3 regions of the Franconibacter pulveris genome follow, and region 1 is predicted to be linked to each of the others. Evidence: predicted binding sites of a transcription regulator. Region 1 holds the regulator's gene; each other region holds the start of a gene.
What was found. Region 1 encodes Fur, which represses iron uptake genes when iron is present. Its sites were predicted from a motif close to ATAATAATGAGAACNACTATCAA; they were not measured.
Positions count from the first base shown of each region.

Region 2: fepD (Fe(3+)-siderophore ABC transporter permease) is a predicted target of Fur. The motif match lies at 4,167-4,189, and genes of this name have one in related genera.
Region 3: exbB (tol-pal system-associated acyl-CoA thioesterase) is a predicted target of Fur. The motif match lies at 8,724-8,746, and genes of this name have one in related genera.

Region 1 covers NZ_CM165555.1:1,370,930-1,381,121, forward strand. Annotated here, with positions in the region: gene ACU4F7_RS06510 (beta-N-acetylhexosaminidase) at 1-1,031, shown strand, start outside; gene ACU4F7_RS06515 (helix-turn-helix domain-containing protein) at 1,084-1,695, opposite strand; gene fur (ferric iron uptake transcriptional regulator) at 2,031-2,477, opposite strand; gene fldA (flavodoxin FldA) at 2,777-3,307, opposite strand; gene ybfE (LexA regulated protein) at 3,463-3,744, opposite strand; gene ybfF (esterase) at 3,874-4,641, opposite strand; gene seqA (replication initiation negative regulator SeqA) at 4,826-5,368, shown strand; gene pgm (phosphoglucomutase (alpha-D-glucose-1,6-bisphosphate-dependent)) at 5,393-7,033, shown strand; gene kdpE (two-component system response regulator KdpE) at 7,086-7,763, opposite strand; gene kdpD (two-component system sensor histidine kinase KdpD) at 7,760-10,192, opposite strand, start outside.
Region 2 covers NZ_CM165555.1:3,454,883-3,465,074, reverse strand. Annotated here, with positions in the region: gene maeB (NADP-dependent oxaloacetate-decarboxylating malate dehydrogenase) at 1-734, shown strand, start outside; gene fepC (iron-enterobactin ABC transporter ATP-binding protein) at 1,364-2,155, opposite strand; gene fepG (iron-enterobactin ABC transporter permease) at 2,152-3,141, opposite strand; gene fepD (Fe(3+)-siderophore ABC transporter permease) at 3,138-4,145, opposite strand; gene entS (enterobactin transporter EntS) at 4,254-5,498, shown strand; gene fepB (Fe2+-enterobactin ABC transporter substrate-binding protein) at 5,524-6,480, opposite strand; gene entC (isochorismate synthase EntC) at 6,672-7,856, shown strand; gene ACU4F7_RS16340 ((2,3-dihydroxybenzoyl)adenylate synthase) at 7,853-9,457, shown strand; gene ACU4F7_RS16335 (isochorismatase) at 9,467-10,192, shown strand, end outside.
Region 3 covers NZ_CM165555.1:4,005,300-4,015,491, forward strand. Annotated here, with positions in the region: gene ACU4F7_RS18850 (mechanosensitive ion channel family protein) at 1-619, opposite strand, end outside; gene yghX (YghX family hydrolase) at 802-1,689, opposite strand; gene ACU4F7_RS18860 (aldo/keto reductase) at 1,868-2,908, shown strand; gene ACU4F7_RS18865 (TIGR00645 family protein) at 2,959-3,453, opposite strand; gene ACU4F7_RS18870 (ESA_00282 family adhesion-associated protein) at 3,527-4,027, opposite strand; gene ACU4F7_RS18875 (hypothetical protein) at 4,132-4,533, shown strand; partial or broken gene ACU4F7_RS18880 (cytoplasmic protein) at 4,539-4,955, shown strand; gene ACU4F7_RS18885 (SDR family oxidoreductase) at 5,308-6,204, shown strand; gene ACU4F7_RS18890 (SDR family oxidoreductase) at 6,423-7,319, shown strand; gene exbD (TonB system transport protein ExbD) at 7,499-7,921, opposite strand; gene exbB (tol-pal system-associated acyl-CoA thioesterase) at 7,928-8,662, opposite strand; gene metC (cystathionine beta-lyase) at 8,906-10,093, shown strand.

The DNA of each region.
Region 1 (10,192 bases):
TCTACCTGGGAACAGGGTATACCGACAAGTCCCATCCGGAAGAGGGGAAGGGGATTATCGATCTGAGTAAACAAAATAAGCCGTGGGAAAAATCACCTGCGTGTAAAAAGCTGCTTGAACGGGGCGAGGTGGCGGACGTTGAACACCTCTCCAGCTACTTTGGCATTGAGATCAGCAAGCTGGTAAATGCGCACGGCATCGGCGTCATGCAGGCCTGGCAGGATGGGTTGAAAGATGCGAAAGACGCCAGCGCGTTCAGTACCCGTCAGGTTAATGTTAACTTCTGGGACACGCTATTCTGGGGCGGCTTTGATACGGCAAACGACTGGGCGAATAAAGGTTTCAGGGTTATCGTCTCCAACCCTGACTACCTCTATCTGGATTTCCCCTATGAGGTAAATCCGGCGGAGAGCGGCTATTACTGGGGAACGCGGTTCAGCGACGAGCGTAAAATCTTCAGCTTTGCGCCAGACAACCTGCCGCAGAATGCGGAAACTTCCGTTGATCGCGATGGCAATACCTTCAGTGCGAAATCTGATAAGCCCTGGCCGGGCGCGCTGGGCCTTTCCGCTCAGCTCTGGAGCGAAGTCGTTCGTACCGATAAACAGATGGAGTACATGATCTATCCAAGGCTTATTGTTGTCGCTGAGCGCGCATGGCATCGCGCCGCCTGGGAGCAGGCTTATCAGGCGGGTCGCGAGTATAAGGGCCAGGAAACGCAGTGGGTGGATAAAAAAGCCCTCGCGTCAGACTGGGCCCGCTTTGCAAGCCTTATAGGCCACCGGGAGCTGGCGAAACTGGATAAAGCGGGCATCCAGTATCGTTTGCCGGTGCCGGGCGCCAGAGTGGAAAAAGGCATACTGGAAATAAACACCAGCCTGCCGGGGCTGGGTGCAGAATACTCCACGGATAACGGTAAAAGCTGGCTACGCTATGACAATAACGCGCGACCGCAGGTAGAGGGCGAAGTGCAGATTCGCGCGGTAAGCCCGGATGGTCAACGCTACAGCCGCGTCGATAGCGTTAAATAGCACCGTAATAAAAAGCCCGCCTGATGGCGGGCTTTTATCTTTCTGCAAAAGCTTACAGGCTTTCTGGCAGCGTACGCAGCCCGGTTAATTTTCCTTTACTTATTTCTACATAGTTATCATGCCGCAACTGCGACAACGTTTTCATCACCATGCTGCGAGAAAGGTTGGTTCGCTTAACGATATAATCGGCTACGTTAATTTTATTTCGCATAAATTCATCCATGGCGGCAAGCGTGACCAGATTGCCTTTAATCATGAGATAGCTATTATGCCCAAGCAATAATTCTTCACGATGGCAGAGTAAGTCGATAGACCAGGCCAGTACCTTATATAACTGTGGTTGACACTGATGGTTTTCTATTTCGCTCAGAAATTTATCAAAAGGAATGAGCTGGTAGTGGCACTCAGCATCGGCCTGAATTCTGAAATAGTTTTTATTATTAAGATTACGCGCAACGCCCAGAATAGACGGGGCGCTACATTTTTCAATCAGTAATCTATCGCTTTTACGCAATACGGAAAAAAGGCCACCACGAATAATGCAAACAAAGCCTTCACGCGTTGGAATAGACGTATTTTTCTCTGCGCGATACCAGTTACCGTAACCATTAAAGATATCGGACAGGCGATAAATTTCGGCAAGGGGTTTCTGAGGTATTACCATAACGGCGACCTATATATAAGTATATTATTGGAATAAATAACGAGGGGCTATTCTAATAGAGTTGATTTTTTTACTGCAATACAGGCCAGTGGCGTTGCAAGCCCGAATGGGGCGCTTAAGGGAGGTAACTGATTGAATGGTAAAATAATTTACTTTTTCTGAAAATAAAAAGTAAGAAAAAGATAAGATAAAATAAGTTCTTGACCAGTATATTAAAATAGCAAGCATCAAGAAAATGGACTATTAGCGTCGCGTCTGCCTGATAAAGGTGTAAAAAAAGCCGACATACTATGTCGGCTTATTAACAAAAAGTAAAAACGGAACGCTATTTTCGCTTACTTTGTGTCGTGCGCGTGCTCGTTTTCGCGGCAGTCGCCATCGGCACAGTGGCCATAGAGATAGAGGCTATGGTTGGTCAGACGAATGCCATGGCGGGAAGCGATTTCACGCTGACGCGCTTCGATAGAGTCGTCGCTAAACTCGATAACTTTGCCGCAGTCGAGGCAGATCAGGTGGTCATGATGATGCTGTTGAGTCAGTTCGAAAACGGATTTGCCGCCTTCAAAATTATGACGCGTTACGATACCCGCATCGTCAAACTGATTCAGCACACGGTAAACGGTCGCGAGACCAATCTCTTCGCCCATGTCAATGAGGCGCTTGTATAAGTCTTCCGCACTGACATGATGGTTTACTGGCTCCTGCAACACTTCAAGGATTTTCAGTCGAGGAAGCGTGACTTTCAGGCCAGCCTTCTTTAATGCGGTGTTATTGTCAGTCATGCGGAATCTGTCCTGTTGCTAAACGGTGTGCTCCGGAGAGCTTAAGATCGGATGCGCTGAAGATGAATGCGACTCATTATAGAACTGACAGGCCCAAATGAAAACCGCAAGCGTCCAGCAATAGTGCTTTTCAAAACGTGGCGAGCGCGGCGCTTGCCGTCTCGTTACCCGATAATCCTGAAGGGTATTGTACAGATATGCGGATAAAAGTTAAAAATTTGTAGCAATCATTTTTATCGCTTTTATCTATCAATGAAGTGAAAACGGCGATAAAAAATACATTTATCGCCGTTTCACGATTAGGCGTTAATGATTTCCTGCAGGTGCAGTTCTTCAGAAACTTGCTTAACCCATTTTTCGACGCGTTCAGCGGTCAGTTCGGGCTGACGATCTTCATCAATGGCAAGGCCAACAAAGTGATTGTCATCGGCAAGACCTTTAGAGGCTTCAAAGTGGTAACCTTCCGTCGGCCAGTGACCCACAATAGTGGCGCCGCGCGGTTCAATAATGTCGCGAATGGTGCCGAGCGCATCGCAGAAATATTCCGCGTAGTCTTCCTGATCGCCGCAGCCGAAGAGCGCGACCAGCTTGCCATTGAAGTCAATCTCTTCAAGGGTCGGGAAGAAATCATCCCAGTCGCACTGCGCTTCGCCGTAGTACCAGGTCGGGATGCCAAGCAGCAGGATATCGAAACCTTCCAGATCTTCTTTGCTGCTCTTGGCAATATCGTGCACTTCAGCAACGTCTTTCCCGAGCTGTTTCTGAATAACTTTTGCGATATTTTCGGTGTTGCCGGTGTCGCTGCCGAAAAAAATGCCTACGATTGCCATGAGAAAAATAACCTCTTGAATCCTAATGATATGGTAGTGGCAAAATGCCCACAGATAGGGCAATCATAGCAGAACAGAGAAGAGGGCGGAAACTGCTATCACGGTGGGGTGCACACTCTGACACATTTCCATACAAGAAAAAGGGTCTTAAGGGCTCAGCTATTCAGCGCCTTGAGTTGTGCCAGCAAAATTTCTTCGATCAATTCGCTGCGACTCATGTTGCGCGCCTGCGCCAGTTGCGTCAGGGCGTCAACCGCTTCCGCGTTAAGTTTTAACTCTACGCGTTTAAGCCCGCGAACTTTGTCGCGCTTGAGCTGGTTCCGTTTGTTGATGCGCAACTGTTCGTCACGCGACAGCGGATTGGTTTTCGGGCGACCCGGGCGACGCTCGTCCGCGAACAGATCTAATGTCGTACGGTCCGTTTGTTCTTTGGCCATGATTTGACTACTGACAGGGGAAACAGGCTGCCGGAGCGGATGCCCGGGTGTCATTCAGCGCGCCATCATACATCAGGGAACGAGGCGCGCCAACGCGTTAGCGGCATGTTAGCGCCAGTCGCCTTGTTTTTAATCAGTTTCCAGGAAGCGACGAATGGCGCGCAATACGGCTTCGGGCTTTTCGGCATGCACCCAGTGCCCGGCGCCGGCAATGACATGCGCTCGTGCCGCAGGGAACTGCTTAAGCAAGGCCTCGCGGTGCTTTTCCTGTACGTAAGGCGAAGCGCCGCCAGCGATAAACAGCGAAGGGCCATGCCACGCCGGCACCTCCTGCCAGCCAACAATGTGGGCATACTGCTCCCAAAGCGTCGGCACATTGAAACGCCATTCACCGTCAGCGAAAGATTTCAGCAGAAACTGAACGACGCCCTCTTCAGAGAGGTACTCGCGCATAATGGCGGCCGCCTGCTGGCGCGTCGCGGCGCCCGCGTCGCTTACCGCGCGGATGGCGGCGAAAATTTCATCGTGACGTCGTACCTGATAGTCGACAGGCGCGATATCAATCGCCACCAGTTTGACGATGCGCTCCGGTATCAGCGCGGTCACGGCCATTGCCGCTTTGCCGCCCATGGAGTGCCCGATAAGAACCGCGTTATCAAGCTGGTGGGCATCCAGGGTTTCCACAATATCCTGCGCCATAGCGGGATACGTCATCTCATCGCTACGCGGCGAAAGACCGTGGTTACGCATATCGACCTGCAGCACGTCGCGATCTTTCACCAGATCGCGAGCCAGCACGCCGAGGTTATCCAGACTGCCAAACAGGCCGTGAATCAAAACGACAGGCGAATTGTTATTCGGTTGTTGCGCAGATTGCATTCGGGTATTCAATTTCATGGCAAAGTTCTTTTTTTGCATCTGAAAGGTTAGGGTATCATGTTGACCATTCTGCCGTCCGGCTGCAAGGAGCCAGTTAATTCCGACTTTTGCCGCCCCTCCAGGTGTGACGCTATCCGCTGTTGGGTTTTACTTCTATAATCCCAACGACTTGTATTCAGAAAAGATATTGCACTGGATTAAGATGAAAACGATTGAAGTTGATGACGAGCTGTATCGCTACATTGCCAGCCACACTCAGCACATTGGCGAAAGCGCGTCCGACATTTTACGGCGCATGCTGAAAGTCGCCGCCGGCTCGCAAGCCGCTGCCGCTCAGGCGAAAGAGAGCGCGCCTGTCAACGCAGCCGTTGCCGAAAAGCCGGCGAACCCTGCCAAAGACCGCGTTCGCGCTATGCGAGAGCTGCTTTTATCGGACGAATACGCAGAACAGAAGCGAGCGGTCAATCGTTTCATGCTGGTGCTGTCTACACTCTATTCACTGGATGCAAAAGCGTTTGCCGAAGCCACCGAGTCGCTGCATGGCCGCACCCGCGTCTATTTCGCCGGTGACGAGCAAACGCTGCTGCAAAGCGGCAACCAGACCAAGCCCAAACATGTTCCGGGCACGCCATACTGGGTTATTACTAATACGAATACGGGCCGCAAATGCAGCATGATCGAACATATCATGCAGACCATGCAGTTCCCGGCGGAATTAATTGAAAAGGTTTGCGGCACCATCTAACACAAGCGTCAGAAGGATCAGGCCATGGCAATGCATAACCGTGCGGGTCAACCCGCGCAACAAAGTGATTTGATTAACGTCGCGCAGCTTACCGCGCAGTACTACGTATTGAAGCCGGAAGTCGGCAACGCTGAGCACGCGGTGAAGTTCGGGACCTCCGGTCATCGCGGCAGCGCGGGACGTCACAGCTTTAACGAGCAGCACATTCTGGCTATCGCCCAGGCCATCGCCGAAGAGCGCGCCAAAAACGGTATTACCGGCCCTTGCTATGTGGGTAAAGACACCCATGCGCTCTCTGAGCCCGCCTTTATCTCTGTGCTGGAAGTTTTGTCCGCGAACGGCGTCGATATCATCGTGCAGGAAAATAATGGTTACACGCCAACGCCTGCGGTTTCTAACGCTATCCTGGTCCACAACAAAAATGGCGGCGCTCAGGCGGACGGCATTGTCATTACTCCTTCTCACAACCCGCCGGAAGATGGCGGTATCAAATACAATCCGCCGAACGGCGGCCCGGCGGATACTAACGTAACCAAAGTCGTGGAAGATCGTGCAAACGCGCTGCTGGCGAACGGCCTGAAAGAGGTTAAACGCCTGCCGCTTGACCAGGCCTGGGCCAGCGGCCGCATTCAGGAAAAAGACCTGGTGCAGCCGTTTGTCGAAGGGTTGGCGGATATCGTCGATATGGCGGCTATCCAGAAAGCGGGCCTGAAGCTCGGCGTTGACCCGCTTGGCGGCTCCGGTATCGAATACTGGAAGCGTATTGCGGAGCACTACAAGCTGGATCTGACCATTGTTAACGATCAGGTCGATCAGACTTTCCGCTTTATGCACCTTGATAAAGATGGCGTTATCCGTATGGACTGCTCCTCTGAGTCTGCGATGGCGGGCCTGCTGGCGCTGCGTGATAAGTTCGATCTGGCCTTTGCCAACGACCCGGATTACGACCGTCACGGCATTGTCACCCCGGCGGGGCTGATGAACCCGAACCACTATCTGGCGGTCGCCATTAACTATCTGTTCCAGCATCGTCCGCAGTGGGGCAACGAGGTGGCTGTCGGTAAAACGCTGGTCTCATCCGCGATGATTGACCGCGTGGTGAACGATCTCGGCCGTAAGCTGGTGGAAGTGCCGGTAGGCTTTAAATGGTTCGTTGATGGCCTTTACGACGGCAGCTTTGGCTTCGGCGGCGAAGAGAGCGCGGGCGCCTCCTTCCTGCGTTTTGACGGCACGCCGTGGTCCACCGATAAAGACGGCATCATCATGTGCCTGCTGGCGGCGGAAATCACCGCCGTCACCGGCAAAAACCCGCAGCAGCATTACGATGAGCTGGCTGAACGCTTCGGCGCGCCGAGCTATAACCGTCTGCAGGCTTCCGCCACGTCCGCGCAAAAAGCGGCGCTTTCTAAGCTGTCGCCGGAAATGGTCAGCGCAAGCCAGCTGGCGGGCGACCCTATCACCGCGCGCCTGACCGCCGCGCCGGGCAACGGCGCTTCCATTGGCGGGCTGAAAGTCATGACTGACAACGGCTGGTTTGCCGCGCGTCCGTCAGGCACGGAAGACGCTTACAAAATCTATTGTGAAAGCTTCCTCGGCGCGGAACACCGTAAGCAGATTGAGAAAGAAGCGGTGGAGATCGTCAGCGAAGTGTTGAAAAACGCCTGATGGGTTGAATAAAAAAAAGGGAGCGCTTGTCGCTCCCTTTTTTATGTCCGCGTTACAGCATAAAGCGGTAGCCAATCCCCGTTTCTGTCAGCAGATGGCGCGGACGCGCCGGATCGCTTTCCAGTTTCTGGCGCAGGTGGCCCATATAGATGCGCAAATAGTGGCTATGCTCCACGGCATTCGGCCCCCAGACCTGGCTTAAAAGCTGCCGCTGCGTCAGCACCTTGCCGTGATTATTCAGCAGCACCGCCAGCAGGCGAAACTCGATGGGCGTCAGGTGAATTTCTTCTTCGCCGCGCAGAATGCGCCGTGTAGCGAGATCGACATGAATATCGGAAAAGTGATAAGCCGGATCGTCCGCGGTTGAGCTGCCATGGCGGCGTAGCGCCACGCGCAGCCGCGCCTGCAGCTCGCCGATGCCGAACGGTTTGCTCAGATAGTCATCCGCCCCGGCATCCAGCGCGGCGATTTTATCTTCCTCTTCGCTGCGCGCTGACAACACAATCACCGGGCGCTGGTTCCACTGGCGAAAGTCGCGGATAAAATCCAGCCCGTCGCCGTCGGGCAAGCCAAGGTCGAGTATGACCAGATCCGGCTTGCGGGTCGCGGCCTCAATCAGCCCGCGCTGCAGCGTTTCCGCTTCATGAACGCGCAGACCTTCGCTTTCCAGCGCGGCGCGCAGAAAGCGGCGGATCTCTTTCTCATCTTCGACAATCAGTACGCTAATCACATGTCCTCGTGAATATCCAGCTCAGGGGGGCGCTGCTGCGGCAGCACGATGTGGAAGCTTGCGCCGCCTTCAGGGCGGTTTTTAGCGTAAATGATGCCGCCGTGCACCTCAACTATAGCCTGACAAATAGCGAGACCGAGCCCCACGCCGGGAATGGCGGATTCTTTATTGCCGCGCGTAAATTTCGCGAAAATCGCCGCTTCCTGACCCGGCGGGATCCCCGGCCCGCTGTCCCAGACTTCCAGCTCCAGCTGCTCGTCCCGACGGCTGGCCCGCACGCCGATGTGCGCCCCTGAACCCGCATATTTCACGGCGTTTTCCAGCAAATTAATCAGCACGCGCTCAAGCAAGGCGCCGTCGACGTAAATCAACATCAGCGGGTCCGGCAACGCGAGTTCAATGTGACGACCGCCAAGGCCTGGCTCCAGCATTTTCAGCGCGCTGCCGACCACTTCCTCAAGCGTCAACCACTCTTTGCGCAGATTAAAGCCGCCGGACTGAATGCGCGCCATATCCAGCAAGTTATTCACCAGCCGCGTGGTGTTCAGCACATGCTGGCGAATAGCGCTGGCCTGCAGGGCATGCTTTGAGCCTTCGGAGGCGAGGTCGAGCGTCAGGATCTCCGCCTGGCCGAAAAGTACGGTAAGCGGCGTGCGTAAATCATGAGAAAGCGCCGCCAGCAGCGAGTTACGCAGTTGCTCATGCTCGCTCGCCATGCGCGCCTGCTCCTCGCTTTTAGTCAGCCACAGCCGCTCAAGCGCGCTGGCGATAAGCAGGGTGAAGGTCTCCAGCAAACGCTGCTGCTCCGGGATCATCAACTGGCGCAGGCTCGAAGGTTCGACAATCAGCAGGCCGTGTGTTTTGTGCGCGGTGCGCAGCGGCAGGATCTGATACGGCACGCCGGGCAGCGTGTCGGTGCCGGCACCTGCCGGCTGGCCGTTGTCGAAACTCCAGCGGGCGATGGCCTCATCCCATGCGCTGATGCTGGCGGTATCGACGGGCGGCAGCAATTTACCGTGCTCATCGGGCAGCAGCATCAGGCTGCGGGCATGAAACGTGGAGTCGATAAAGCGCTCGCTGGTCACGGCGATATCCTGCGCCGAACGGCCCACCGCCAGCGCTTTCGACATTTCATAAAGATGGCGCGTGCGCTGCTCCCGATAACGCGCTATTCGCGCCTGGTAGCGCACGCCCGCGGTCAGGTTGCCGATAACCAGCCCGACGGTGAGCATCACCGCGAAGGTGAGCAGATACTGCACGTCGGAGACCGCCAGCGTGCCGCGCGGGGCGATGAAAAAGAGATCGAAGCTGATGACGTTAATCACCGTCGCCAGTACGGACGGCCAGCGCCCGTAGAAGAGGGCGACCACGACCACGCCCAGCAGATAGACCATCACCAGGTTGGCAGCGTCAAAGGCCGAAAGCCACTGATTCGCCACCAGCGTGATTAAGGCGCAAAGCAGCAGGGCGACGAGACAGCCGCGAATTTGTATGCGCCACTTTTCTGTAAAGGGCCGCGCGTCAGAGGCTTTAGGCTCGCTGGCGAGAGGCTTGTCATCGAGCGCGACGATAAGCAAGTCGAGGTCCGGCGCATGGCGCGCCAGCCGTTCGGCGAAGGTTTCATGGTTCCACCAGCGGCGGCGATTGCGCCTGCCGATGATAATTTTGCCAAGGTTATGTTCCCGCGCGTAGCGCAGTAGCGCTTTCTCTTCCTCCGATTCCGCAAGCGTGGCGGTTTCCGCGCCCAGCTCCTGGGCAAGGCGCAGCGCGCTTAAGATGGCGCGTCGGGATTTTTCCGGCAGGCGATGCAGCCGCGGCGTTTCCACATAGACGGCGTGCCAGGCGCTGCCGAGCCTGGCGGCGAGGCGTGCGGCGGTGCGCACCAGCTTCTCGTTGCCGCTGCCGTGGCCAATGCAAAGCAAAATAGCGTCGCGCGTATGCCAGACCTTTTCCAGCCCCTGATTATCGCGCCAGACGCGCATCTGCTCGTCCACCCGATCGGCAGTACGCCGCAGCGCCAGCTCGCGCAGCGCGATCAGATTGCCTTTGCGAAAGAAATGCTCAATGGCGCGCTCCGCCTGGCCTGCGATGTAAACTTTGCCTTCATGCAGGCGCTGGCGCAGATCATCGGGAGGGAGGTCCACCAGCACCACTTCGTCGGCGGCGTCAAAGAAAGGATCGGGCACCGTTTCGCGCACCTGAATGCCGGTTACCCCGCCCACCACGTCGTTCAGGCTTTCCAGATGCTGGACGTTAACGGTGGTGAAAACGTCGATACCAGCGTTGAGCAACTCATCCACATCCTGCCAGCGCTTGGGGTGACGGGAGCCCGGCGCGTTGCTGTGCGCCAGTTCGTCCATCAGGATCAACGCCGGACGGCGCGCCAGCGCGGCGTCGAGATCAAACTCCTGCACGGTGCGGCTGCGGTG
Region 2 (10,192 bases), 2.1 Mb from region 1:
CCATCATGAAGCGTCGCGGCGTAACCCAGGAGCAGGCGCAGCGCGCGGTGATCGGCAACACCACGGTGATTGGCGCAATCATGGTTCATCGCGGCGAAGCGGATGCGATGATTTGCGGCACCATTGGCGATTATCATGAACATTTCAGCGTTGTTCAGCAGATTTTCGGCTATCGCGAAGGGGTAAAAGCGGCGGGCGCGATGAATGCGCTGCTGCTGCCGAGCGGCAACACCTTTATCGCTGATACGTATGTTAATGACGACCCGGCGCCGGAACAGTTGGCGGAGATTACCGTGATGGCGGCGGAAACCGTGCGTCGGTTCGGCATTGAGCCAAAGGTGGCGCTGCTTTCGCACTCCAACTACGGTTCGTCGAATTCACCCGCCGCCAGCAAGATGCGTGAAACGCTGCGGCTGGTGCGCGAGCGTGCGCCGGAGTTGATGATAGATGGCGAAATGCACGGCGACGCGGCGCTGATTGAAAGCATCCGCAACGACCGTATGCCGGACAGCCCGCTGAAAGGCTCCGCCAATATCCTTATCATGCCGAACGTGGAAGCGGCGCGAATTAGTTACAACTTACTTCGCGTTTCCAGCTCCGAAGGGGTGACCGTCGGGCCGGTCCTGATGGGGGTGGCGAAGCCGGTGCATGTGCTGACGCCTATCGCCTCGGTACGCCGCATTGTCAATATGGTGGCGCTGGCGGTGGTGGAGGCGCAGACGCAGCCGCTGTGATCGGTTGTTAAACGTGACGCTCCGTTCTTTTGCTGGAGCGGCGGCTTTCTCCCTCTCCCCGCTGGGGAGAAGGGCGGGGTGAGTCTGTGGGGGCGGTGAAAGGTGCCGTTCGCCTTTGCGTCGCGTTCACATGAAATCTCACATCCCGTGAACGGGTTAAGGGGGCTCGCCGCCGCCCCCTTAACAATCCCGGCTCGCGGCAGAAGGGCGGCCGCAGGAACCCTCTCGCATCCGCGTTGGTTGTGAATTCTGGATTTTCGTAGGGTGGATAAGCGAAACCGCCCAACTTTTCCCGACGGCGGACTGGCGGGGGCGCTGACCCGCCCTACGGCAGAATCAACCTCTGAGCCGTTCTTTTGCTGGAGCGGCGGCTTCTCCTTCTCCCCACTGGGGAGAGGGGCGAGGGGAGTCTGTGCGGGCGGTGAAAGGTGCCGTTCGCCTTTGCGTCGCGTTCACATGAAATCTCGCATCCCGCGAACGGGTTAAGGGGGCTCGCCGCCGCCCCCTTAACAATCCCGGCTCGCGGCAGAAGGGCAGCCGCAGGAAAACCCCCTCGCATCCGCGTTGAGATTTGGAATTCTTTTGTAGGGTGGGCGCTATCCGTTCTGCACCACGAGGGAAAAGAGCGGTTAACGCCGCCCCAACGGCACAACCAGCGGCGTACCCGCTACCGGGTCTTCGATAATCATGCAGCGCAGACCGTAAATCGCCTCAATCAACGCTGGCGTCACTATCTCCTTCGGCGCGCCTTCCGCCACGATTTTCCCTTCCCGCAGCGCAATTAAGTGCGTCGCGTAGCGGCACGCCTGGTTAAGGTCGTGCAGCACCGCCGCCAGCGTATAACCCTGCTCGCGGTTCAGCTCGCTCAGTAGCTCCAGCAAATCTATCTGGTGGCTGATATCAAGCCAGGTGGTGGGTTCATCCAGCAGCATGATAGAGGTTTCCTGCGCCAGCACCATGGCTATCCAGGCCCGCTGTCGCTGACCGCCGGAAAGGGTATCGACGCCAAGGTGCGCAAGCGAAGCCACGCCCGTCGCCGCCATCGCCTTTTGTACCGCGCGCTCATCTTCCTCGCGCCAGCGGGTAAACAGCGGCTGATGCGGGTATCGGCCGCGCGCCACCAGCTCCTGCACCGTAATATCCCCCGGCGCGCTGGCGTTTTGCGCCAGCAGCCCAATGCGCCGGGCGACCTCTTTCGTGGCGTAGCGCTGGATCTGCTCGCCATCCAGCCACACGCTGCCCGCCGCAGGCTTCATCAGGCGGCTTAAGGTGCGAAGCAGCGTCGATTTGCCGCAGCCGTTAGGACCGATGATGGCGGTAAACTGGCCGTCCGGGATCGTCACGCTGAGGTTTTCGGCAACGAGGTAATCGCCATAGCCCAGCGTCAGGGCATCGCCATGCAGGCGCGTTAAGGTGCTCATCGCTTACGGGACTCCTGAATCAACAAGGCGATAAGATAAATACCGCCGAGGCTGACGGTGACCACGCCCACCGGCAGCTGATAAGGGGCAAAAAGGTGCTGCGCGCCGAGGTCGGCGGCGAGCAACAGCAGCGCGCCGCAGAGCGCCGACTGGAAAAGCCCCCAGCGGGCGGTGCGGCTCAGGCGGCGGGCGATGTGCGGCGCCACCAGCGCGACAAACGAAATGGGGCCGGCAAGCGCCGTGGCGGCGGCGGTCAGTACGACGGCGACCAGCATCAGCAGCAGGCGCGAGCGCTCAACCGGCACGCCGAGCGCGCAGGCGCTGTCGTCGCCCATCTCTAAAAGCCGCATCCGGCGCACCAGCAGCGCGCTCGCCAGCAGACCCAGCAGCATCAGCGGCGCGGCGGGGAATGTTTTGCTCCATGTGATGCCGTTAAGGGACCCGGCGTTCCACAGGCCTGCGGACAACGCCGTCTCAAGCGAGGCCTGCAATAAAAGCCAGGTATTGAACGCCACCAGCATGGCGCGCAGGCCGATGCCGATGATAATCAGCCGGAAGGTGTCGATGCCGTTTCGCCAGGCGAGCGCCCAGACGGCAAGCGAGGTAAGGATGCCGCCCGCCATCGCCGCCGCGGCGATGGTCGTCTGATGTTGACCAAACAGCACCATCGCCACCAGCACGCCGCTCCAGGCGCCGGTATTAAAACCCATCACATCCGGGCTGCCTAAGGGGTTACGCATCAGCGACTGGAAGATAGCGCCGCTGACGCCAAGCGCCGCGCCGAGCAGCAGCGCCATCGTCACGCGGGGCAAACGCCACTCCATGACAATGAGAGAAACGTTGCGCGGGGCATCGCCCCGTAGCGCATCCGCGACCTGAGCGATGCTCAGCGAAACGGCGCCCTGGCCCAGCGCCCATACGGCAAACGCGGCGCTGAGCAGCAAAAACAGGCCGCTGACCAACCATAAGCGAGGAGAAGCCTTCATAACGACACCTCGCCGCGACGGCGGCGCACCAGATAAATCAGCACCGGCGCGCCGATAAACGCGCTCACCACCGAAACGCGCATTTCACCCGGCACGATCAGCCGGCCAATCATATCGGCCACCAGCAGCAGGGCGGGGGTGGCGAGCAGCGTAACCGGCAATGACCAGCGGTGATCCGGCCCCACCAGCCAGCGCGCCATGTGCGGCATCATCAAACCGATAAAGGCGATGGGACCGACAGCCGCCGTCGCGCTGGCGCACAGCACCGTTATCACCAGCAGGCCAAGCAGCTGCGTACGCGCCACCCGGCTGCCGAGCGCGGTCGCCGTATCGCTGCCCATGCTCAGGCTGTTTAGCGCGCGGCTTAATCCCAGCGCCAGCGCCATGCCCGCCAGCACCGGCAGAACGATGATTTTGAGGGTAGAAAGCGTGCGAATGTCGAGCGAACCCGCCTGCCAGAAGCGCAGCCTGTCGTAAACCACCGGGTTGAGCAGCGAGACGCCGCTGGTAAAGCCTTCCAGCACGGCGGTAAGCGCGACGCCAGCCAGCGTCAGACGCACCGGGCTAAGCTGACCGCCGCCTGCGCTGCCGGTAAAGGCGACGATAAGCGAGGCGAAGAGCGCGCCGCCGAAGGCGAAACCCAGCAGGGAAAGCGAAGAGGAGGCGCCCCACAGGGCGGCGCCGATGACGATAGCGAAACTCGCGCCGGCGTTGACGCCAAGCAGGCCCGGGTCCGCCAGCGGGTTACGAGTGAGGGTTTGCATCAGCGCACCCGCCACGCCCAGCGCGCCGCCTGCGAGCAGGCCCGCCAGCGTTCGCGGCAGCCGCGCATCAAGCACAATGGTGCAGTCCGCGCTCCGGCACTGACCGCTCAGGGCGTCCAGCACCACCGACACCGGCATGGACTTAGCGCCCACCAACAAACTTAACGCCGCGATGAGCAGCAAAAAAAGAAAAAGGCCCAGCAGGGAGAAAGCCCGCGCTGAAAACCGTGAGGCCGACATAACGCACATCCCACAACGATAATGATAGTTATTATCACTCTTATCGGGCTATGTTAGCATGGGCGCCCCGTTAATCGGTAAGGAAAAATTCGCTCTCAAGGCCCTGTAATGAACCGAAATTCGCTGTTGCTCAACCTGAGTTTATTGAAAACCCATCCGGCTTACCGCGCTGTCTTCCTGGCGCGTTTTATTTCCATCCTCGCGCTGGGGCTGCTCGGCGTGGCGGTGCCGGTGCAGATCCAGACGCTCACCGGCTCCCCTTTTCAGGTGGGGCTTTCAGTTACGCTCACCGGCGGGGCGATGTTTATCGGCCTGATGACCGGCGGCGTGCTGGCGGACCGCCATGAGCGCAAAAAATTGATTCTGCTGGCGCGCTCCACCTGCGGCGTGGGGTTTATCGGGCTGTGGATTAACGCCATGCTGCCTGACCCTTCGCTTATCGCCATTTACCTGCTCGGCCTGTGGGACGGCTTTTTCGGCGCGATTGGCGTCACGGCGCTGCTGGCCGCCACGCCCGCCCTTGTCGGGCGAGAAAATTTGATGCAGGCGGGGGCGATTACCATGCTGACGGTGCGTCTGGGGTCGGTTATTTCGCCGCTTATCGGCGGCCTGCTGCTGGCCTCTGGCGGCGTAACATGGAACTACGCGCTGGCGGCGCTCGGCACCTTCATCACGCTGCTGCCGCTGCTTACGCTACCGAAACTGCCTGCGCCGCAGATGCAGCGCGAGCATCCGCTAAAGGCGCTGGCGAGCGCGTTTCGCTTTCTGCTGGCAAGCCCGGTAGTGGGCGGCGTGGCGCTTATCGGCGCCCTGCTCACGATGGCGAGCGCGGTGCGCGTGCTTTATCCGGCGCTGGCTAACCACTGGCAGATGGCGAGCGGCGAAATCGGCGCGCTTTACGCCGCCGTACCGCTGGGGGCGGCGGCAGGCGCGCTTACCAGTGGCAGGCTGGCGCACTCCACGCAGCCGGGGCGCGTTATGCTCATTACTTCCGTGCTGGCGTTCGTCGCGGTAGGCATTTTCAGCCTGATGCCGTTCTGGGGCTTAGGGGTTGTCTGCCTCGCGCTGTTCGGCTACCTGAGCGGCATCAGCTCGCTGGTTCAGTACACGCTGATTCAGACGCAGACGCCGGACCACATGCTCGGGCGTATTAACGGGCTGTGGACCGCGCAGAACGTAACGGGCGATGCGATTGGCGCGGCGCTGCTGGGCGGCATGGGCGTTGCGCTCTCGCCGGTCAGCTCGGCGAGCGTCAGTGGAATGGCGCTGGCGGTTGCAGGCGTTGCGCTTACGCTGCTGTTAAGCGAGCTTCGCCGCCTGCGGCAGTCGCCGCCGCAAGCGGTGAAGCCATAACAGAAGGGGCCCTGCGGCCCCTTTTTTACGCTTTAAATAACGCCGACAGCCGTTCGAGTATCAGGCTCGCGCTGTAATAATCCAGGCGGAAGGTCTCTGGCCCCAGCGCATAAACGCGCTTGTTTTGCACCGCGGGCAGATGAGAGAGCAGGGCGTTGCCGGTAAGCGCCTCAGCGTCTTTTTCATCGCTGGCGAAGAGGAAGAGCGTCTGGCCGTTCAGCCCCGACGCCAGGTTTTCACCCCCCAACTGTACGATGTCGTGGCGCTTGCCCATGCTGCTAAGCGCAGGTAGCAACGGCGGCGTCGCGAGGGTAAAGCCCAACTGCTGCAACAGCTGCCCCTGAGCGGACATCGGCGTAAAGAGGTTCGCCCCATGCGCGGCGGCGTTGTAGACCAGCGCGCTCACCGGCTGCGGCGGCAGCTTCATGTGCGCTTTCGCCTGGTCAAGCTTTTGCGCGAAGCTTGCAATGCGCGCCTGCGCCTCTTTCTCATGGCCGGTTATCTGCCCAAGCTGGGTTAACAGCTGCTGCCAGCTTTTGTCGTCGTAATTGATGATAAGCGTGGGGGCGATAGCGGAGAGCTGATCGTAAAGCGCCAGCGCCGAGTCGCCGCCAGTGGCGCTGATTAAAATCAGGTCCGGCATCTGCGCCGCTACCGCCTCGGCGTTCGGTTCGCCAATGTACAGGCGCTGCACGTTACGCTTTTTCGCAATGTCGCCCCACTGGCGCAGAAAGCCCTGGTCGTCCGCCAGCCGGTTGCCGGGCGTGGTCGCGCCGCTTGCCACCACGGGCGCGTCGAGCGCCAGCAGCGAACCGGTCAGGGTTACGCTTGTGGAAACAATGCGCTGCGGCGCTTTTTCAAGCGTTTGCGCGCCGCGGCTGTCGGTGACCTGACGCGGCCATGCCGCCGCCTGCGTGAGTGAGGAAAATCCTAAAACCAGTGCGCTGAAAAGCAGCAGCGCCCGTCGGGCGAAAAGGGAGATCACAGCGTCGCATCCTGTAAAAAGCAAGGTGAGTAATGCTTCTCATTTTCACCATTTACCGCAGCGATGCAAGCGCGCCGCTTAACGGAAAATGTGGCGTTGGTTGACATGCCCGACGTTTCGTCTTAGGTTACGCCACCAAATACAAATGATAACAATTATCAGTTCTCTTATCATTTTTGGAGGAGCGCATGGACACGTCTTTGGCTGAGGAAACGCAAGTGGAGAGGATAACCCTTTCACCGGACAGCTTTTTCTTCATGTCGCCGTATCGCAGCCTGGCCACTTCCGGCTGTTTCGCCCGGTTGACGACGCCTGCCGCCGATGGCGCAGATCGCAACGGGAAATTCCAGAAGGCGTTGCAAAACCACTTCGCCGCCGCCCGCGCGCAGGGCGTCAGCAACCCCATCGTCGTCGGCGCCATTCCGTTCGACACCCGTAAACCTTCGGCGCTGTTTATTCCCCAAACGTGGCGCGCCTTTAACCGCCAGCGTTATCGCAGCAGCGTGAAGCCGCAAAAACCGCTTCAGGTAACGCGCCGTCAGGCTATCCCTGAACAGCCGCAGTTTATGGAAATGGTGGCCCGCGCCGCCGCGCTTACCGACACGCCGCGCGTCGATAAAATCGTGCTGTCGCGCCTTATCGATATCACAACGCAAGACGCGCCCGACAGCGTTGCGCTGCTGGAGCGGCTTATCGCCCAGAACCCCACCAGTTTTAACTTCCACGTGCCGCTGGAAGCGGGCGGGGCGCTGCTTGGCGCAAGCCCGGAGCTGCTGCTGCGTAAATCGGGCGAGTGTTTCAGCTCGCTGCCGCTGGCCGGTTCCGCCCGCCGCATGCAGGATGAAGCGCAGGACAGGGAGGCGGGCCATCAACTGCTGCGTTCTGCGAAAGACAGACATGAGCATGAGCTGGTGACGAAAGCGATGAGAACCGTGCTGGCGCCGCGCAGTCGCCTGCTCAGCGTGCCGGAAACGCCGGCGCTTATCACCACGCCCACCCTCTGGCACCTTGCCACCGCCATTGAAGGCGAGACGCAGGACGCCCGCGATAACGCGCTAACGCTCGCCTGCCTGCTGCACCCGACGCCCGCCCTGAGCGGCTTCCCCCATGAGATAGCCAAAACGCTTATCGCCGAGCTGGAGCCGTTTGACCGTGAACTGTTCGGCGGCATCGTCGGCTGGTGCGACGACCAGGGCAATGGCGAGTGGGTGGTGACTATCCGCTGCGCGCAGCTTAACGGCAACCGCGTGCGGCTTTTCGCCGGCGCAGGCATTGTGCCCGCCTCTGAGCCGCAGAGCGAATGGCGCGAAACCGGCGTCAAGCTCTCGACCATGCTCAACGTATTTGGACTGAATGAAGGAAGCCCTGCATGACCCTCCCTTATACCCGCTGGCCGGATGATTTCGCCGCCCGCTACCGTGAAAAAGGCTACTGGCTGGATCTGCCGCTCACCGATATTTTAAGCCGCCACGCCAGCAGCGACGCGACGGCGCTGGTAGACGGCGAGCGGCGCTTCAGCTATCGCGAGCTGGAGCAGGCCGCCACGCGTCTTGCGGGCGCGCTGCAGCGCCGCGGGCTGAAAACCGGCGATACCGCGCTGATGCAGCTTGGCAACGTCGCGGAGTTTTACATCACGCTGTTCGCGCTGTGGAAAATCGGCGTGGCTTCCGTTAACGCGCTTTTCAGCCACCAGCGCACCGAGCTTGACGCCTACGCCAGCCAGATTGCCCCGGCGCTGCTGATTGCCGACCGCGAGCACGACCTGTTTGGCGACGACGCCTGGCTTGAAACGCTGAAAGCCAGAACGCCTTCGCTGCGCGTTATCGCCCTGCGCAACGACACGCTGGAAGCGCTGATTGACGAGCCGGCAGATAACGTTGTCGCCTCGCCTTCCGCGCCGGATGAAGTGGCTTTCTTCCAGCTTTCCGGCGGCAGCACCGGCACGCCGAAACTGATTCCGCGCACGCACAACGATTACTACTACAGCATTCGCCGCAGCGTAGAGATTTGCCGTTTTGATAGCGAAACGCGCTACCTCTGCGCGCTGCCCGCCGCCCATAACTACCCGATGAGCTCGCCCGGCGCGCTCGGCGTCTTCTTTGGCGGGGGCTGCGTGGTGCTGGCGAGCGACCCGAGCGCCACGCTCTGCTTCCCGCTGATTGAACAGCATCAGATTAACGTCACCGCGCTGGTGCCGCCTGCGGTGAGCCTTTGGCTACAGGCAGTGGGCGAGTGGGGTGGCAATACGCAGCTCGCCTCGCTGAAGCTGTTGCAGGTTGGCGGCGCTCGCCTTTCCGATTCTCTCGCCGCGCGTATTCCGGCGGAGCTCGGCTGCCAGTTGCAGCAGGTGTTCGGCATGGCGGAGGGGCTTGTGAACTACACCCGCCTGGACGACCCGGATGAGCGCATCTTCACCACCCAGGGCCGCCCGATGAGCCCGGATGACGAAGTCTGGGTCGCGGATGAAAGCGGCGAACCGCTGCCGCCCGGCGAAGTCGGCCGCCTGATGACGCGCGGCCCTTATACCTTCCGCGGCTACTACAACAGCCCGGAACACAACGCCCGCGCCTTTGATAAAAACGGCTTTTACTGCTCGGGCGATCTGATCGCCATCGATGAGCAGGGCTACATCACCGTCAAAGGGCGCGAGAAAGATCAGATCAACCGCGGCGGCGAGAAGATCGCAGCCGAAGAGATCGAAAATCTGCTGCTCAGCCATGAGGCTATCGTTCATGCCGCGCTGGTCTCGATGGAAGACAGCCTGATGGGCGAGAAGAGCTGCGCTTATATCGTCACCTCCCGCCCGGTAAAGGCGGTGGAGATCCGCCGCTTTCTGCGTGAGCTTGGCGTCGCCGATTTCAAGCTTCCGGATCGCGTGGAGCGCGTCGACGAACTGCCGCTTACGCCCGTCGGCAAAGTGGATAAAAAACAATTGCGTCAGTGGCTGGCGGCGCGTCAGTCCGCATCTGAGTAAGGAGAGAACATGGCTATTCCAAAACTGCACGCCTATGCGTTGCCGACAGCGGCAGATATCCCACAGAACAAAGTCCAGTGGGCGTTTGAGCCAGACCGCGCGGCACTGCTTATCCACGACATGCAGGACTATTTCCTCAACTTCTGGGGTGAAAACTGCCCGATGATCGAGCAGGTCGTGGCGAATGTCGTCGCGCTGCGTCAGTTCTGCAAACAGAACGGCATCCCGGTTTACTACACCGCGCAACCTAACAACCAGAGCGATGCCGACCGCGCGCTGCTGAATGACATGTGGGGCCCGGGGCTGAACAACCATCCCGACAAACAAAAAGTGGTGGATGCGCTTACCCCCGACGCAGACGATACCGTGCTGGTGAAGTGGCGCTACAGCGCATTTCACCGCTCGCCGCTTGAGCAGGCGTTGAAAGAAGCGGGTCGCGACCAGCTGATGATTTGCGGCGTCTACGCGCACATTGGCTGCATGATCACCGCAACAGACGCCTTTATGCGCGACATTAAGCCCTTTATGGTGGCGGACGCGCTGGCGGATTTCAGCCGCGAAGAGCACCTGATGGCGCTGAACTATGTCGCAGGGCGCGCTGGCCGCGTAGTAATGACCCGCGATATCGCGGCAAAAGCCGAACTGCCGCAGAGCAAAGCGGAACTTCGCGCGCTGATCCTGCCGCTGCTGGATGAATCCGACGAGCCGGAAGATGATGAGAACCTTATCGACTAC
Region 3 (10,192 bases), 2.1 Mb from region 1:
TAAAGTCGCCAATTTCAAACGGTTTATCAAAGCCGATAGAGAGCGAGGCGAATACGTCGCTTAATACCGTCTGCACCGCCAGCGCAATGGCGATACCGCCAACCCCGAGGCTTGCCACCAGCGCGGTAATATCCACGCCGGCATTGGCCAGAATAGAGAGCAGCATGATGGACCAGATAAGCGCGCGGATCATCAATCCCAGAATAATCAGCGTCACCGGGTTGCGGTGCAGGCCGGGCCGCAGCAGCGAATGGCGCATCCACGACTGAACGGCCTGATCGAGCCACATGGCGATTTGCAGCGCCAGCACCAGAAACCAGGCGTGGGATATCAGGCTGTGCAACCGGTCGGAAAGCGTGACAAACTGAAGGCTGAATAAGAAGGCGGCGACGAGAATTAACGCTTTGCGGGTTTTACTGATAACGTCGAGAAAAACGTGGTAAAGCGCGGCGCTCTCATGGTCTTTCGTCCAGTTGGCGATTCTTTTGTGCAGCACCGCCAGGATCTTATTCGCCACCCAGTAGGTCACCGCCGTAATAACGACAACCAGCAACACATTGGTCCAGAATGACGGCGAGGTCAGTAACCGTATAAAATTGGTTTGCTGAAGTATCTCCATTCTGTTCTCCCTTAATGAAAAATATAAAACTCAGGCCAAACGCGCCTTTCAGTATAGACAATGCGATTTGCCTGCCGTTGAGACTCGGCTTATTCCAGGGATAAACGCAGGATTGTCATAATAACGTCACGTAATTATTTCGCGCCTGTTTCGGTTATATGACAGGCGCGAGAGGAGATATTTCAGGCAAGGTATTTATGGAACCACGCAATGGTGCGGCTCCAGGCGAGATCCGCCGCCGCCTTGTCATAACGCGGCGTGGAATCATTATGAAAACCGTGATTAACGCCAGGGTAGATATAAGCTTCGTAGGTTTTCCCGGCTTTTTTCAGCGCCGCCTCGTAAGCCGGCCAGCCTTCGTTGATGCGGGTATCGAGTTCGGCATAATGCAGCAGCAGCGGCGCGTTAATTTTCGCTACATCCTGCGCGGGCGGCTGTCGGCCGTAAAAAGGCACTGCGGCGGCCAGCTCCGGATACGCCACCGCCGCCGCGTTCGCCACGCCGCCGCCATAGCAGAAGCCGGTAATGCCGACTTTTCCGGTAGCCCCTTCGTGCTGCATCATAAATTCAATGGCGGCGAAAAAGTCGTTCATCAGCTTTTGCGGATCGACTTTTTGCTGCAATTCCCGCCCTTCATCATCGTTGCCCGGATAACCGCCCACCGAGGAGAGCCCGTCCGGCGCCAGCGCGATAAAACCCGCCTTCGCCACGCGACGCGCCACATCTTCAATGTAGGGGTTCAGACCGCGGTTTTCATGCACCACCACCACGGCGGGCGCTTTGCCGTTTGCCTTCTTCGGCAGCACCAGATAGCCGCGCACCTGCCCGTGGCCATTGGGTGAAGGGTAGTGAATATATTGCGGATAAATATCCGGGTCGGTGAACTCCACCTGCTGGGCCAGCGCATAGTTGGGTTTGAGCAGGTCGAACAGCGCCAGCGCGGTCATACCGCCGACGGCATATTTCGCCGCCAGCTGCAAAAATTCACGCTTGGTGATTTTGCCATGGGCGTAGTAGTCGTAGTAATCGAGCAGTTGCTGGGGAAAATCTTTGGCGGTCAGGCGGGTCATGGGCGCTCCCTTTTCTTCGTGCGATTCGGCCCTATAAGCGAAGCACACGCGCCGGAAATTGCCTAAAGACGCGGCACATTATCAACCAAATGTATGATGCCGCGCGCTTGTCCTCTCGCGGCGACTCGCTAATATAGAAACAACGTTTCAAATAATAGCTCTGGAATAAGGAGAAACCATGCCGTACCTTGCCGACCCTGCCCGCTACGAGCGGATGCAATACCGTTTTTGCGGCCGCAGCGGGCTGCAGCTGCCTGCGCTGTCGCTTGGCCTGTGGCACAGCTTCGGCCATGGCAGCACGCTCGATTCCCAGCGCGCGCTGCTGCATAAAGCGTTCGACCTGGGCATTACCCATTTCGACCTCGCCAACAACTACGGCCCGCCGCCCGGCAGCGCGGAAGAGAATTTCGGCCGCCTGCTGAAAACCGACTTCGCGCCCTATCGCGATGAGCTGATTATCTCCACTAAAGCGGGTTACGACATGTGGCCGGGCCCCTACGGCGCTGGCGGGTCGCGTAAATACCTGCTGGCGAGCCTCGACCAGAGCCTGCAACGCCTGGGGCTGGACTATGTCGATATCTTCTACTCGCACCGCGTTGATGAAAGCACGCCGATGGAAGAGACCGCCGCCGCCCTGGCGCAGGCGGTGCAGAGCGGCAAGGCGCTCTATGTCGGCATCTCCTCTTATTCGCCGGAGCGTACGCAAAAGATGGCGGAGCTGCTGCGCGAATGGAAAGTGCCGCTGCTGATTCATCAGCCTTCCTATAACTTGTTGAACCGTTGGGTGGATAAAAGTGGGCTGCTGGAGACGCTTGAGCGCAACGGCGCGGGCTGCATCGCCTTCACCCCGCTGGCGCAGGGGCTGCTGACCGGTAAATACCTCAACGGCATTCCGCAAGGCTCGCGCATGCAGTATGAAGGCAAAAAAGCGCGCGGCCTGACGGAAAACATGCTGACGGAGCAGAACCTCAACAGCCTGCGGCTGCTGAACGAGATGGCGCAGCGCCGCGGTCAGAGCATGGCGCAGATGGCGCTGAGCTGGCTTTTAAAAGATGCGCGCGTTACCTCGGTGCTGATTGGCGCAAGCCGCCCCGAGCAGATTGAGGAGAATGTGCAGGCGCTGGCGAACCTGGCGTTCAGCGCTGAGGAGCTTGCGAAAATCGACGAGCATGTCGCCGACGGCGAACTGAACCTCTGGCAGGCGTCGTCCGATAAATAAACGCAGGCCGCAGAAAGCAAAAACCCACGGCGCGGGCCGTGGGTTTTTGCTTAGCGCTCGTAGCGCGTGAGCTTGTCGAGGTAGCCCATCACGAAGGCGGAGAGTACGAAGGTGAGGTGAATAATGACATACCACATCAGCTTATTGTCCGGCACGTTTTTGGCGTCCATAAACACCCGCAGCAGGTGAATGGAAGAGATAGCGACAATCGACGCCGCCACTTTGTTCTTCAGCGAGGTGGCGTCCATTTTGCCAAGCCAGCTCAGCTTCTCTTTATGGTCGGCGATATCCAGTTGCGAAACGAAGTTCTCATAGCCTGAAAACATCACCATCACCAGCAGCCCGCCAACCAGCGTCATGTCCACCAGCGACAGCAGCATCAGAATGAGATCCGCCTCCGCCATGGTGAGCACATTGGGCAGAACGTGGATAATTTCCTGAAAGAACTTGATGGTCAGCGCCAGCAAGGCCAGGGATAAACCGAAGTAGACCGGGGCGAGAAGCCAGCGCGAGGCGTACATTGCGTTTTCTAAAAAGCGTTCCATAGCGTCCTGAAAGTTGACCCAAAGACGCTAAGTATAACGCAGAAAGGTTCACGGCTGGCAACCACGCCCGCCGCTACACGTCAGACAGGGAGACCTGCGGGCGTTGATACTGCGGCCAGACGATAGCGACCAGCGCCGGGTAGGCCTCAATGCTAAACTCATGGAAACAATGACGTAAATTCAACACTTCGATATCGGAGAACATCACCAGCTCGCCATTCAGGCAGCGTTTTTTTAAATTATCGTAATATTTATACACCGCGGAATTAAGATTGCTGCACCGACGCTGCGCCTCAAATAAGCCTGGCGTTGCGTTAAGTTCTTCAAAACTCATTTTTTTAATGGTGGCGTTAATAAAGTCGCTATATTCGTGATTGACACGCCAATACCAGCCCGGCGTAATGGCGTTAAGCAATACGGAGAAATGTTCCTCACCCTTTTGTCGGTTTTGTGGCGAGGGTGGGTTCGCGGCATCGCTGTTTTCGATAGTATTGCGCTCGCTCTCTTTCATTAATAAAAGGACGACGCATAAAAGTAACAGCAAGGTGATGACACAATAAAAAATAGTGCTCATGCGCAGGCTCCGTTTTCTTTGATTTTAATTTTGCGGCATGTTATTGTCAACGCAAACCGCCCTGCCTTCTAATTTACCTTTCTGAAATTAAAGGAAATATTATTATGTTGCCCGACAATATTGTGCCGGCGCGCTATCATATTCCCACTCCTGACACGCAGCCGGCGACCGATGAAAGCAGTGAAAATTTAACTAAAGGAAAGCCGACGCTCGCCGATTATGAAAGTGATATTTTAACCAGTAAATCACGAGCCGGGCAAAGCGGCAACATGCTGCTTGAAGAACATGATCGTCATATAAAAGAACGTTTGTTCTGTGTGGTTAAAATCGAAACTTTCGCTAAAGTATTGAACGGCCTGGTCGAAGATAAAACCATAAACGCGGAAGAACTGGCGGAACTGATTGCGGCGAAAACGGCGCACATCAATGAAGCGGGTAATAAAATTTGGCTTAATCTCATTACCAGGGAAAAAGCGACGCCGCTATTTTATCAGTTCGAGGATTAACGGGCGTGGCCGAAATAACCCATAACGATATTTATTTCGCTTTAGATAAACAAGTTGAGCAGAAATTTATCTTAAGTCAGAACCAGCAGGCGTTAATATATGCCCGCGACCAGGCTATTGCCGAGTATACGCGCGCCATGGTGACTATTCCCTCCGCGCTGGTGCAGCTTAAGTGGCAGAATCGCCGTGAAATTTACCCGCTGCGGGTTAAAGAAGAGGTGTACGGCGCGGTGCTGCTGGAGATTATTCACCGCTATCCCGAGCTTAAATCGCAAATTATGGTGCAGTTAGAGGAAAATTATCAGCAGATTAAGGCGCAGGAAGCGCTGACGCTGATGTTAAGCCGAACGCTCGCCGACGGCACCTGCAAAACCTCCACGGTAAAACCCACCGCGCCCGCCAGCGAAACGCCGCCCGCCGCCACGATTACGCCGCAAACGGTGGCCGCGCAGGCCGTGGTTCCTTCACGCGTTGAACCCGCCGCGCCTGAAGCGATGCCGCCTGCGAACGTAGAGCCTGCGCCTCAGGCGCCCTGGAGCGCCACCTATTCAAAACCGATGGTCGCGCCGCCGCGGGTTGCGCCAGTTCCCCCGTCAAAGCCGTAACCTCTGCTGAAAGTCCCCTCTCTCCGCTCTTAAGCGGCGGCATCTCTTTCCTGAAGACACGCGTCAGCCTGACGAATAACCGGGATAACCGGAATATCCCGAGAATTTTCGACAGCGCAGCAGAAGACACTACCCTTAAGAGGAGTCTTTTAAACAGAGGAGCGATCTAATGGCAAACGATCAGACGAAAATTCAGGACCCCACCACCCAGTTCTTCACCGGCGAATATCCTAAACAAACGCAGCCCGCGCCGGGCGTGCAGGCAAAAATGGATCCGGTGCCGGATTGTGGTGAGCAGAGTTACGTCGGAAGCGGACGCCTTAAAGGTCGCAAGGCCCTGGTCACCGGGGGCGACTCCGGCATCGGACGCGCCGCCGCCATCGCCTATGCGCGTGAAGGCGCGGATGTGGTCATCAACTATCTCCCTGCCGAGCAGGAAGATGCCGAAGCGGTGAAAAAGCTGATTGAGGAAGCTGGCCGCAAGGCGGTGCTGATCCCGGGCGATTTAACCGACGAACAGTTCGCTCGCGACCTGGTGCGTCGCGCCATTCAGGAACTGGGCGGCCTGGATATTCTGGCGCTGGTCGCTGGCAAGCAAACCGCCGTCGAGCAGATTTCCGAGCTGACCAGCGAGCAGTTCCAGAAAACTTACGCCACCAACGTGTTCGCGCTGTTCTGGATAACCCAGGAGGCTATCCCGCACCTGAAGCCGGGCGCCAGCATTATCACCACCTCCTCCATTCAGGCTTACCAGCCAAGCCCGCATCTGCTGGATTACGCCTCCACCAAGGCGGCTATCCTGAACTACAGCCGCGGCCTGGCGAAGCAGGTGGCGGAAAAAGGCATTCGCGTAAACATCGTGGCGCCGGGCCCCATCTGGACGCCGCTGCAAATTTGCGGTGGACAGCCGCAGGAGAAAATCCCGCAGTTCGGCCAGCAGACGCCGATGAAGCGCGCCGGTCAGCCTGCGGAACTGGCGCCGATTTATGTCTATCTGGCAAGCCAGGAGTCAAGCTACGTGACCGCCGAAGTGCATGGCGTAACCGGTGGCGAACACCTGAGCTAACGACTGAAAACCCGCGCTGCCCTGCAGCCGGGTAACGATGCGACATAAAGGGGGCGGCAGGCCCCCTTTTTTCATTAACGCGCCGTAAAACCTTTTTTAGAATAAACGTCTGGCTTAAGCGACTCGAAAATAATTATCACCCATCAATACCATCAACCCCAGAAGAACGCACTACCCTTAAGAGGACGCTTTTACACTCTGAGAAGTGGAGACACCATATGCCTAATGACCAGACGCAGATTCAGGATCCCACCACGCAATACTTTAACGGCGACTATCCGAACCAGGAGCAACCCGCGCCGGGCCTGCAATGCAAAATGAGTCCCGTGCCGGACTGCGGTGAGAAAACCTATGTGGGGCGGGAAAGATTAACGGGCCGCAAAGCGCTGGTGACCGGGGGCGATTCCGGCATCGGGCGCGCCGCCGCCATCGCCTTCGCCCGGGAAGGGGCGGACGTGGCGATAAACTATCTGCCTGAAGAGCAGGAAGATGCCGACCAGGTCAAAGCGCTGATTGAGCAAGCAGGCCGCAGGGCGATACTGATCCCCGGCGATATCTGCGAGGAAGCGTTTGCCCGCGAGCTGGTGCAGCGCGCGGTTCAGGAACTGGGCGGGCTTGATATTATGGCGCTGGTGGCAGGCAAGCAGACCGCCGTCACCCGTATTGCGGACCTGACCAGCGAGCAGTTCCAGCGCACCTACGCCACTAATGTTTTCGCCCTGTTCTGGATAACGCAGGAGGCAATTCCGCACCTGAAACCGGGCGCCAGCATTATCACTACCTCCTCCATTGAAGCTTACCAGCCGAACCCCAACCTGCTGGATTACGCTTCGACCAAGGCGGCCATCATGAATTACAGCCGCGGGCTGGCAAAACAGGTGGCGGAAAAAGGCATTCGCGTAAACATCGTGGCGCCCGGCCCCATCTGGACGGTGCTGCAGGTTACCGGCGGGCAGACTCAGGAGGCGATACCCAGCTTCGGCCAGCCGACGCCGATGAAGCGTGCGGGCCAGCCTGCGGAAGTAGCGCCGGTTTATGTTTATCTGGCAAGCCAGGAATCAAGCTATGTGACCGCTGAAGTGCACGGCGTGACGGGCGGTTATCATTGCGGCTAAGCAGTACCACATACACGGCGGGTGGCGCGTTGAGTCCCCCCTCTCCCTTTGAAAAAGAGGGCTGGTGTTTATAGAGGTGAACAAGCGCAGCGCCCCCGCCTCTTCGCGCTTACCCCCACCGCCAAAAGCGCCCATAAAAAAAGCGCGACCTTCGCCGCGCCTTTTCATTTTTCACCAGATTACTTTTTCGTGACTTCCTGACCTACCAGGCCAATCTTCAGATACCCCGCCTGATGCAGCGTATCCATCACGTTCATCATCGTTTCGTAATCCACGGTTTTATCCGCGCGGAAGAAGACGGTGGTGTCTTTCTTGCCCGCGGTGGCCGCGTTCAGCGCAGTAATCATGGTGTCTTCCGTCACCTGATCGTTGCCGAGATACATGGTTTTGTCCGCTTTTACTGACAGATAAACCGGTTTTTCAGGGCGCGGCTGCGGCTGGCTGGTGGAGGCGGGCAGGTTCACCTTCACATCCACCGTGGCAAGCGGCGCGGCCACCATGAAGATAATCAGCAGCACCAGCATCACGTCGATAAACGGCGTGACGTTGATTTCGTGCATTTCGCCGTTATCGTCGAGGTTTTCGTTAAGACGCATCGCCATGGGGTATTAACCTACGCGCAGTTTCTGAGCCGGACGCACCGGATGAGCCTGGGAGCTGGCGCCTAAGTCCAGGTCGCGGCTTTGCAGCAGCAGCACCTGCGCGGCGACGTCGCCGAGGGTGGCTTTATAGCTGCCGATCATACGGGCGAAAATGTTGTAAATGACCACCGCCGGGATAGCGGCGACAAGGCCAATCGCCGTGGCGAGCAGCGCTTCGGCGATGCCTGGCGCCACAACGGCGAGGTTGGTGGTCTGCGACTGGGCGATGCCGATAAAGCTGTTCATAATGCCCCACACGGTGCCGAACAGGCCGATAAACGGCGAAATCGCGCCGATGGTCGCAAGATAACCGTTGCCGCGGCCCATGTGACGCCCAACGGCCGCCACGCGGCGCTCCAGGCGAAAACCGGTACGCTCTTTAATGCCTTCGTTATCTTCACTGCCTGCGGAAAGCTCCAGCTCGTTTTGCGCTTCGTTAATCAGCTGCTGGCTGAGGCTTTTTTTGTGGAAGGAGGCCGCCATTTCTGAAGCGTCGTTCAGGGAACGGGCGGAAGCCAGCTGCTGCTGCTCGCGCTTGAGGCGGCGCTTTTGGCTCAGCAGCTCTGCGCTTTTGCTGAAGAAAATAGCCCAGGTGACCACTGACGCCAGAATCAGGCCGATCATGACAATCTTTACCACGATATCGGCGTGATGATACATGCCCCAGACGGAAAGGTCCGTCTGCATCAAATTATTTCCCACTCTTCATCTCCAGGACGAAAAAACACCAAAACTGTCGTAATAATACCAAAACGACGTCGAATTGATAGTAGTTCTCATTAGTATTTACAGAATGCCCTGGCGAAGGGAAAATTTCTTTGCGCTCACGCAGTAAAGCAGGCCCGCTGGCGATTTTTCCGCTTTTTTTACTGTGAGACGAAACAGCGACGGTGAACCGTGGTAACGTATGTTTAGACATCCAGACGTATAAACAGGGTAAGCCACATGACAGAAAAGCACATCGAGACGACGCTGATAAACGCCGGGCGCGGTAAGCGTTACACGCAGGGATCGGTAAACAGCGTTATCCAGCGCGCCTCATCGCTGGTTTTTGAGAGCGTGGAAGCCAAAAAGCACGCTACCGCGAACCGCGCTAAGGGCGAGCTTTTCTATGGCCGTCGCGGCACCCTCACCCACTTCTCCCTGCAAGAAGCGATGTGCGAACTGGAAGGCGGCGCGGGCTGCGCGCTGTTTCCCTGCGGCGCGGCGGCTGTCGCCAACACGCTCCTCGCGTTTGTCGAGCAAGGCGACCACGTGCTGCTGACCAATAGCGCCTATGAACCCACTCAGGATTTTTGCACCAAAATCCTCGGCAAGCTTGGCGTCGCCACCAGCTGGTTCGACCCGCTGATTGGCGCGGATATCGCCACGCTTATTCAGCCCAACACCCGCGTGGTGTTTCTGGAATCGCCCGGCTCCATCACCATGGAAGTGCATGATGTCCCTGCGATTGTTGAGGCGGTGCGCCGCGTGGCGCCGCAAGCCATCATCATGATCGACAACACCTGGGCTGCCGGCATTCTTTTCCGCGCGCTCGACTTCGGCGTTGATATCTCCATTCAGGCGGGCACCAAGTATCTGATTGGCCACTCCGACGGCATGGTGGGCACCGCGGTGGCTAACGAGCGCTGCTGGCCGCAGCTTCGTGAAAACGCCTATCTGATGGGCCAGATGCTGGATGCCGATACCGCTTATATGACCAGCCGCGGCCTGCGCACCCTTGGCGTGCGTCTGCGCCAGCATGAGGAAAGCAGTCTGAAAATTGCCGAATGGCTCTCGCAGCATCCGCAGGTGGCGCGCGTGAATCACCCGGCGCTGCCAGGCAGCAAAGGGCATGAGTTCTGGAAACGGGACTTTACCGGCAGCAGCGGCCTCTTCTCATTCATTCTTAAAAAGCGCCTGAACGAGACGGAATTTGCGAGCTACCTCGACAATTTCCACTATTTCAGCATGGCCTATTCCTGGGGAGGCTATGAATCGCTTATTCTAGCCAACCAGCCGGAAGAGATAGCCGCGCTCCGCCCCGCAGGCGGCGTGGATTTCACCGGCACGCTGGTGCGGGTGCATATAGGTCTGGAAAACGTCGACGATCTCATCGCCGATCTGGAAGCCGGTTTCCAGCGTATTGCATAACATTTCTCAATGAATGTGGACACCCAGGCTGACGGAATTTCCGGCGTTTAATACGCCTGCATCAAGATGTTGCGGGCGTTTGCGAGTACAATAAGACGA